Parasegetibacter sp. NRK P23: one gene and its partner. Each later gene encodes a partner of the first gene's protein in a complex. Links are inferred from orthologs where the notes say so. Each region holds a gene or a part of one and is shown in the gene's direction. Other genes may lie near its edges.

Region 1 (6,481 bases):
CTTTGTGCTGCCACTGATGGCCGCCACGGTACTTTCGTTTCGCAGTATGGCAGGCATGCAGCCTCCGCCCGCTCCCCCCGTAATGGATGTGCCGGCTCCACCGCCACCCCCGGTTGAGTTTTCCGGAGAAGATCCCTTTTCGGATTTCTTCAGGAGAAATCCGCAAGTGAAGTATGTCTCCATGAAATCGCCGGATGGGGAAGTTATTGTTACCCTAAAAAATGGTAAGAAAGAGGTGTATGATTTTTCCAATGCCACACAAAAAGAAGCGTTCACAAAAAAGTATGGAAAGTATACACCACCGCCACCACCACCACCGCCACCTGTGGAAATGAGAAAAATGCCAGCGCCACCCGCTCCGCCCAAAGTAAGCGGTGATACAGGTGCGCCGAAGCTGAAAGGCGAAGTAAAGAACATCAAGGTGAGCAATAGAACGCTGAACGAAACATTCAGTTACGACAACAGGGTAGATGCCAGTCTTGATCAGAACAAAGTGTTGGAGAGCCAGGGGAAAACCAATCACCTGGGCACAACCAAAATAATGGTACGCGGCGCGAGCGATACTACCAAAAAACCTTTGTTCGTAATTGATGGTGTTGTGATGAAAGACGATTATAAATTAGATGCAATTGACCCTAACGAAATAGAATCGATCAGCATTTTGAAAGATGCTTCCGCCGTAGCTATTTATGGAGAAAGAGCAAAAAACGGCGTTATCCTCATCACTACGAAAAAGATTAAGGAAGTCGTTGTGGTAGGCTATGGCACAAAAAAGGGTATTGCGGTTGTGGATGCCAAAAACCAAGCGAAAGAAGAAGTGGTAGTAGAAGGGTATAAGAAAACAACACCGGCCGCTACCGGAAAAGAAAAGGTTATCGTGGTTGAAGGCTACAAAAAAACAACTCAACCTGACCCTGAAAATATAATATTGAACAATGGCGGCCAACCCGTTAACGCACTTGTGATCTACAATGGAAAAGAATATACAGTAAAAGATTTCCAGGCGCTGAAGGTGGATCCCAATACCATCGACTCCATAAGTGTACTGAAAAATGAGTCCGCCACAGCCCAATACGGCGACAAAGGCAAAAATGGCGTCATCATCATCAAATCAAAATAATAAGGTTTTACACCTGAAAAATTGAATTGCCCGGGGGCATGGGGAAGGAACGAAAACCCTTACCTTTGCCCCCAAATCATTTTTCACTATATGGCAACTACAGCAGACATCAGCAGGGGAATGATCCTTAAACTGGACAATAACCTGTATTCAGTGGTGGAATTCGGTCAGAACAAAACTGCCCGCGCCGCCGCGAAAGTTTGGGCAAAACTGAAAGGGGTGGACAACGCCCGCACCATCGAACATACCTGGAACAGCGGTGATACCATTTTCCCCGTGCGTGTTGAAAAGAAGAACTACCAGTTCCTTTATAAAGACGATTCCGGTTACAACTTCATGGACAACGAAACCTTCGAACAGATCGTACTGAACGAAGACATGGTGGACGCCCCCCAGTTCCTGAAAGATGGCCAGGAAGTGTTCGTGATGATCAACACCGATACCGACCTCCCCATGAGCGTGGAACTCCCCGATAAAATTGTGCTGCTGGTCACCTACTCCGAACCCGGAATGAAAGGTGATACCGCAACCCGCACCCTCAAACCAGCCACCGTTGAAACAGGCGCTACCGTTATGGTGCCCCTGTTCGTGAACGAAGGTGAGCTGATCCGCGTGAACACCAAAACCGGTGAATACGTGGAACGCGTGAAAGAATAATATTTTACCAACGGCGTCGCTTGGAGCGACGCCGTTGGTTTTTACCGCAAACGATGCGCCAGTTCTTAAACAATAAAATGGCCCCAAAGAACAACCGCTCCTTGCGTCCTTGCTTCTTAGCGTTCTTTGCGTGAAAAGAAGAATTTTACCCCGTTTTTACCCGGTTTTCATAAAAAAATGACCATTTTCAACCGGTTTTGACGTTTTGAATGGTGTTTTCCCTAATTTAGCCGCCCGTTATATTTTCAATCAAACAACCTAAATTGAACCCCATGGATTTTAAACAAATTCAGGAGTTGATCAAAATTGTCAACAAGTCCAACATCGGTGAACTGACCATCGAGCAGCAGGAATTCAAAATAACCATCAAACAGAAAGAAGAACCCGTTCAACAGATGATCGCCGCGCCACAGGCCATGTACGCCGCGCCTGTTGCCCAGGCTCCCGCTCCGGCACCTGCCGCACCTGCTCCCCAGGCCGGCGCCCCCGCTGCCCCTGTTGCGGCGGAACCCAAGGCCGACAACCTGCTCACCATCAAGAGCCCGATGATCGGAACTTTCTACCGCAGTCCATCACCCGATAAACCCTCTTTCGTTCAGGTTGGCGACGAAGTGGCGGCCGGTAAAGTGGTGTGCATCATCGAAGCCATGAAGCTTTTCAACGAAATTGAAAGCGAAGTGAAAGGCCGTATCGTAAAAATACTGGTGGACGACGCTTCCCCCGTAGAATACGACCAGCCACTGTTCCTGGTTGAACCAGCCTAACCTCAACATTCAATTACTATGTTTAAGAAAGTACTGATTGCGAACCGCGGTGAGATTGCTCTTCGTGTGATAAGGACCTGCCGGGAAATGGGCATCAAAACGGTCGCGGTTTACTCTACTGCCGATAAAGACAGTTTACACGTGAAGTTCGCGGACGAAGCCGTGTGCATCGGCCGCCCACAAAGCGCGGATTCCTACCTCAACATCCCCCATATCATGGCCGCCGCCGAAATCACCAATGCCGACGCGGTGCACCCCGGATATGGTTTCCTCGCCGAAAACGCCCGCTTCGCGGAAATATGCGGCGAACACAATATTAAATTCATCGGACCAACACCTTCCCAGATCAATTCCATGGGCGATAAAATCACCGCCAAGGAAACTATGATTAAAGCCGGTGTTCCCGTTATCCCCGGAAGCGAAGGGCTGCTGGGCAGCCTGGAAGAAGCCGTTAAGCTCGGCAACGAAATGGGCTATCCCGTCATCCTCAAAGCCACCGCGGGTGGCGGAGGAAAGGGCATGCGCGTGGTATGGCAGGAAAGTGAAATGGAACGCGCCTACACCACCGCTAAAACAGAAGCCGCCGCTTCTTTCAAGAACGATGGCGTGTACATGGAGAAATTCGTGGAAGAACCCCGCCACATCGAGATCCAGGTGGCAGGCGACCGCTACGGTACCGTGTGCCACCTCAGCGAACGCGATTGCTCCATCCAGCGCCGTCACCAGAAGCTAGTGGAAGAATCTCCTTCGCCTTTTATGACGCCCGAACTGCGCCAGAAAATGGGGGAAGCCGCTATTAAAGCAGCCTCTGCCATCAACTACGAAGGTGTGGGTACCATCGAGTTCCTGGTAGACAAGCACCGCAACTTCTACTTCATGGAAATGAATACCCGTATCCAGGTGGAACACTGCGTTACGGAAGAAGTGATCAACTTCGACCTCATCAAGGAACAGATCAAAATCGCGATGGGAGAGAAGATATCAGGACTGAACTACGAGCCGCAGATGCACGCCATCGAATGCCGTATCAACGCCGAAGATCCCTACAACGATTTCCGCCCGTCTCCCGGGAAAATCACCGTACTCCATACGCCCGGCGGGCATGGCGTGCGGGTTGACTCTCACGTGTATGCCGGTTACGTGATACCCCCGTATTACGATTCCATGATCGGGAAACTGATCACCGTGGCACGTACCCGCGACGAGGCCATCAATACGATGTACCGCGCGCTCAGTGAATATGTGATCGAAGGCGTGAAGACCACCATCCCCTTCCACCTGCAACTCATGCAGAACGAAGATTTCCGGAAAGGCAACTTCACCACCAAGTTCCTCGAAACATTCAAAATGGTTTAATACAACAAGCCCCGCCAACGAATGGCGGGGCTTTTGCTATGACGAAACAAACCCAGTCTATTTTCCTGCGCCGGTTGCTTTCTTCCCTTTACGCTCCTTCATTTTCTCTCCGGCTTCCTTACGCATCTCTTTTCTCTTCTGCTCCATCTCCACGTATTTCTCGTCCCCCACAATGGTTTTCAGTTTGGCGTTGCGCTCCGCGTTCATACTTTTCAACTGCTCTTTTTTCTGGTCTTCACTCAGCGTCGTGTTCTGGCGCACCGCTTTCATTTTTTCTCCATATTCCTGGTTCAGCTTTTTCACTTCCTGCCCCTGGGCATCCGTAAGCCCCAGTTCTTCTTTCAGGTCCATTTTCTTCGCTTTCACCTTATCGCCGTTCTCCTGTTTCCACTCTTTCTTTACTTCTGCACGTTTTGTAATCTTTACGGAATCGGCTTTGGACTGTGCGCTGGCGGTAAATACAGCGGCAAAACCTATGGCCGCGAGGAAGCATATTTTTTTCATTGTATTCGTTTTATGTAAGAATAGAAAGGGCTCGGGGCCAAAAGTTTAACGCGGTACCATACATTCCTTGTTAACGATTTGCAAAGACTATTAAGCAATTCCTCTATTTGGTAAATTTATAAGTGCGTAAAATCAGACTGACCATATTATTTTGCCTGCTGCTCACAGGTATTCAAGCGCAGCAACAGCCTGTGAAGCCAGCGGCGGTTACGTTCGTGAATCGCCTCCCCGATGTGCTGAAGGAAAGTTCTTCCCTGGTGTATTGGGACGGTGGTTTCTGGACCCACAATGATAGCGACAATACACCCTTTCTCTTCAAGATAGATACCGCCACAGGCGCCATCCTGCGGTCCGTTTGGGTGAAGAACGCTTACAATGCCGATTGGGAATGTCTTGCGCAGGACGATCAATATTTTTATATCGGCGATACCGGTGATAACCTGCAACGGCGCATCCGGAAGAAGATTTATATCGTCTCCAAAGCCGCCCTGTCCGATGCCGGTGCAAAAACAGTCATGGCCGATACTATTAGCTTCGAATACCCGGAACGGAGGGAAGGGCGCATGAAACTGGATGCGGAAGCCATGGTTTGCCTCAATGGGCAGTTGCACCTTTTTACAAAAGAAACGGATACCACCAGGTTGTTCATCCTTCCCGCCAGGCCCGGCCAGTATTACACCGCGAAGTATGCGGACCAGCTCCTGCTGAAGGGCCGTGTAACGGACGCCTGGTACGACTCCACTACACAACACCTGTGGTTGCTCACGTCGGTGCCTTTCGGCGCACGATACATGTACCGCGTGGCCACAAATGGCAGGGATTTACTGAAGGGTAAAGTAGACAGTTTCCAGATTGGCACCTTATTGCAATGCGGGCAACTGGAAGGGATGTGTCGTTTCCGCAACAATTTTTACTTTACCAACGAGGCGTTTCAGGGTTTCGCCCAAAGCCTCTGGAAATGGAAGGTGCCCAGGCAATAAGTTTATTCAGCAATTATTTTACGGGCGTGTCCCTCCTTCGTCGGGCCGGGCTTTCCACTGCAAGTCCTCCCGCCGGCCGCAACGAAACCCAGGTATAGGAAGCAGTTCATTTTCTGCGGCGGCGGTTGCGGGCTTTCCGTTGCAATCCCTCACGCGGGTACTTGTATAGCGTTCACCGGAAACGAAGCATTACCGGGAAAACCAATGCACCAGGAACCGGAGCAGCAGAAATGGGGTAATCATCAATACGGCGCTCCAACTGTTTTCCGGCCTGAAAACATCGGGAAACCCTTTTACGACCATAAAAAATACGAACGCGCCGAGTATAATGGAAACATGCAGTACAATCATGTTGGCTGTAACACCCGGGGAGGGGTTGGCGGTGAGCTGTCTATCATTTTCTAATGTATGAAGGCAGGCCGTCACAAGTATGAACAGGATATTCAGGTTGAAATATACATTTCTGAAAAACAACACCGAGAAATTGGTTTGTATGGCCGTTTTATCTTCCCAACTTGCCACAAAGCCGAAAATAACCACAATGAATATCCAGTAAATCGCCATCAGCGGCCCGGATGATGCGGCCGCAGCCGATACCGTGTATTGCGCTTCCCGGTTACGGCGCCATTTAAAAATCCTGTTAACAGCTTTAACGATCAGTTCGTTCCACCAGAAAAGATAGATTATATAGAATACCGTTGCCTGGCCATTGTACACCGACAGTCCGGTCAGTGCAAGCATCACGGTAAAATCACTCCATACCGTTATGCCTGTACCTGTTTCTTTCCGAAGGATTTTTTTCATGTGGCATCACCTGTCTTTTTTCAAAAGTAATAAAATGTACCGGTGGTCAAAATGGGGCATCTGCCCTATTCCACAGCCGTTTACGGGTGGTTAATATTGCATCGAAACAATTATTCAACATTATGAAAACGGGACTTACTATTGTTTGCGGATTTTTTATGCTTTTGTCAACCGCCGCTGCCCAAACCCTGGGTGAATTTGCTCCGAAAGAACAACGGGGAACTTATGGCCCCAGAAAATTTCCTTCCAAAGACGTGTACATCGCCGGTTTTTCGGTCAACTTCCAGTTGTACAAC
Region 2 (2,883 bases), 800 kb from region 1 along the record:
AATCGTCGAGTGTTGGTTTCATCTATGTTGCTGAATTAGAAGCAGTGCTGTTCGCTTTAGGAAGAATGTGCAGCGCAAAGGTAGAAAAAGTTTGAGGGAGTACTTTCACCCGCCTTATATTTGCCAACTACGCGCATGAAATACAATTTTGTTACCATCGAAGGCAATATAGGAGCAGGGAAAACCACGCTTTCCCACCTGCTCGCAAAAAAGTTTCAGGCCCGCCTGGTATTAGAGGAATTCGCGGACAACCCTTTCCTGCCGAGGTTCTATGAGAATCCACAGCAATATGCCTTTCCCCTTGAGTTGTTCTTTATGGCGGAACGGTACAAGCAACTGAAGGAAATGGTGCACAGCAAGGATCTGTTCAATACCATTACCATATCGGATTACCTGTTCACCAAATGCCTGTTGTTCGCGAAGGTGAACCTCCCGGAAGAAGAATACCGGCTTTACCAGAAGCTGTTCGAGATCATCCACCAGCAGATCATTCAACCCGATTTACTGATTTACCTGCATGCCCCGGTCAAAAAACTGAAAGAGAACATCCGGAAAAGGAACAGGCCCTACGAACAGGGTATCCAGGACGAATACCTGTTCAGCTTACAGGAAACGTACACGCATTATATCAAGCAACACAACATCAAAACGATATTCATCGACTGCAGCAATGCAGATTTCCTGGGCAACGAAAAACACCTCCAGGTGGTGCTGGACGCACTGGAAAAGGACCTGGATCACGGGCAGCATTATTTTACATTGCCCTGATTTTCACAAAATTCCCTATCTTGCCCCCTGTTTTGAATAAAATTTTTGAATCGCCGAAGTAACTGAAAAAACTGAGCATGACACACGAAGACGATTTTGAATCCAGTCTGGCCGGAGATGCCGGGCAGCCCGACCAAAAAGCGAGCTGGTTTAAAAGGATCAAAAAGGGCATTCTTACTTCTACTTCAGAAAAAAAAGAGACCCCCGAAGGGCTTTGGAGCAAATGCCCCGAATGTAATTATATATGTACGGCCAACGAATTGAAAGAGAATGTATATGTATGCCCCAAATGCAACCACCACCACCGGGTGGGCAGTACGGAATACTATGATTTCCTGTTCGATAATGGCGAATACACTGAATTATTCGGCAACATCCTTTCAAAAGACAAGCTCGGTTTCGTGGACCTGAAGCCTTATAAGAAAAGGCTGGAGGACATCTGGGCCAAAACCGACCTGAAAGACTCCATGCGCGTGGCCACCGGTAAAATGGAGGGCGAAGATATTGTGATCGCCTGTATGGATTTCGAATTCATCGGCGGCTCACTGGGTTCCGTAATGGGAGAAAAATTCGCCCGTGCGGTGGATTACGCCATCCAGCACAAAATGCCTTATATGGTGATTTCCAAATCAGGCGGCGCCAGGATGATGGAAAGCGCCTTCTCCCTGATGCAACTGGCCAAGACCTCCGGAAAACTTTCACAGCTTTCCGATGCAGGACTTCCTTATATCTCCTTGCTCACCGATCCCACTTTCGGCGGTATCTCCGCTTCCTTTGGGATGCTGGGCGATATCAACATTGCGGAACCAGGGGCGCTCATCGGCTTCGCGGGTCCCAGGGTAATTAAAGAAACCATCAAAAAGGACCTTCCACCCGGATTCCAACGCAGTGAATTCCTCCTGGAACACGGGTTCCTCGATTTTATTGTAGACAGAAAAGAAATGAGGCAGAAGCTGGCGCAGATGATCCGGCATTTTAAATAGAACCAGTGGCAGACATCAGGAACAAATCGGCTCGCTTTGAATTCTTCATCGACGATACTTACACAGCGGGCATGGTACTTACGGGCACGGAAGTGAAATCGTTGCGGGCGGGAAAAGCCAGCTTCAACGACTCGTTCTGTATTATCCATAAAGGCGAATTGTTCCTGAAGAGCTTCCACATCTCTCCTTATGCCTTCGGCACCTACAATAACCACGATCCCCTTCGCGACCGGAAACTGCTCCTCAATAAAAAGGAACTCCGGAAAATCGAAAGTAAACTCAAAGAGAAAGGGTATACCGTTGTGCCCCTCAGGGTTTTCTTTAACGAGAAAGGGTTTGTGAAAATCGAAATAGGTTTGGGTAAAGGAAAGAAACTCCACGACAAACGGGAATCCATTAAAGAACGGGACACGGAACGCGAATTAAGGAGGTATAAATAATTTTGGATGATATATTTTGAATGATGGTTTGCAGCTTTGCCTGAATCCACGTTCAAAATTCTAATTCATCATTTAACATGCTTCTCTGGCCCCTTTTTTGCGCATTCCCCTACAATTCATAACTTTCCCGTATGCACAAAATCACCCTTTTAACTTTATTCTCCTTCCTTTATACTATTTCTTTCGCTCAAACCGTAACCGGCAGTTGGTATGGAAAAGCTTCGGTGCGCCTGGGTAGTGATGGCAGTAATAACTATTTAACTGAATTGCAGATACGCCAGAAAGGCGATGAAGTGGAAGGCGTACTCGGTTACTACTTTCGCGACCAGTACCAGAGCATGTTTGTGCGCGGAAAGTACGATAGCAAAACAAGGGAAATGGTGATCAGGAACATCCCGATGATGTATTTCCGTTCCACCGCCAGTTTCACCATCGATTGCTTCATGAACCTGAGCCTGGTGCTCAACAGTTCTCAGGTGGGAAAAAGTTTGAAAGGACATTTCTTCAGCCTGGAAGAATACAAGAACACCTGTGGAGACCTCTTCGTCAGCTTCACCTTAGATCCAACGGATTATAGTCACGACAGTACATTTAAAGCGGGCTTTTCCACCACCAAAGTTTGGCGCCCTCAAGTGGAAGACGTTGTTATCTCGTCCAATCCCATTAAAAAAGATTCCATTAAAGTGGTGACT

Evidence for each region. Proteins that work in one complex are often made in the same cells at the same time.
Region 2: the proteins of accC (region 1) and accD are in contact, whole or in part, in a solved structure (PDB 8UXZ), measured with the Escherichia coli proteins. The link is inferred for Parasegetibacter sp. NRK P23 from one-to-one orthologs.

Annotation. Positions count from the first base shown.
Region 1 is NZ_JAMDLG010000001.1:2,870,340-2,876,820, reverse strand. What follows is about bases 1,883-4,728. They hold accC (acetyl-CoA carboxylase biotin carboxylase subunit), read left to right. Parts: upstream 1,883-2,559; coding sequence 2,560-3,897; downstream 3,898-4,728. Other genes in these bases: M4J38_RS11680 (hypothetical protein), read left to right, coding at 4,524-4,728; M4J38_RS11685 (hypothetical protein), read right to left, coding at 3,955-4,401; accB (acetyl-CoA carboxylase biotin carboxyl carrier protein), read left to right, coding at 2,050-2,541. In the rest of the region: M4J38_RS11705 (TonB-dependent receptor plug domain-containing protein), read left to right, coding at 1-1,120; efp (elongation factor P), read left to right, coding at 1,211-1,777; more of M4J38_RS11680, read left to right, coding at 4,729-5,381; M4J38_RS11675 (hypothetical protein), read right to left, coding at 5,571-6,185; M4J38_RS11670 (hypothetical protein), read left to right, coding at 6,308-6,481. UniProt on the Escherichia coli protein: This protein is a component of the acetyl coenzyme A carboxylase complex; first, biotin carboxylase catalyzes the carboxylation of the carrier protein and then the transcarboxylase transfers the carboxyl group to form malonyl-CoA.
Region 2 is NZ_JAMDLG010000001.1:2,071,296-2,074,178, forward strand. What follows is about bases 1-2,798. They hold accD (acetyl-CoA carboxylase, carboxyltransferase subunit beta), read left to right. Parts: upstream 1-845; coding sequence 846-1,751; downstream 1,752-2,798. Other genes in these bases: M4J38_RS08370 (protein-L-isoaspartate(D-aspartate) O-methyltransferase), read right to left, coding at 1-22; M4J38_RS08375 (deoxynucleoside kinase), read left to right, coding at 136-768; smpB (SsrA-binding protein SmpB), read left to right, coding at 1,757-2,191; M4J38_RS08390 (hypothetical protein), read left to right, coding at 2,323-2,798. In the rest of the region: more of M4J38_RS08390, read left to right, coding at 2,799-2,883.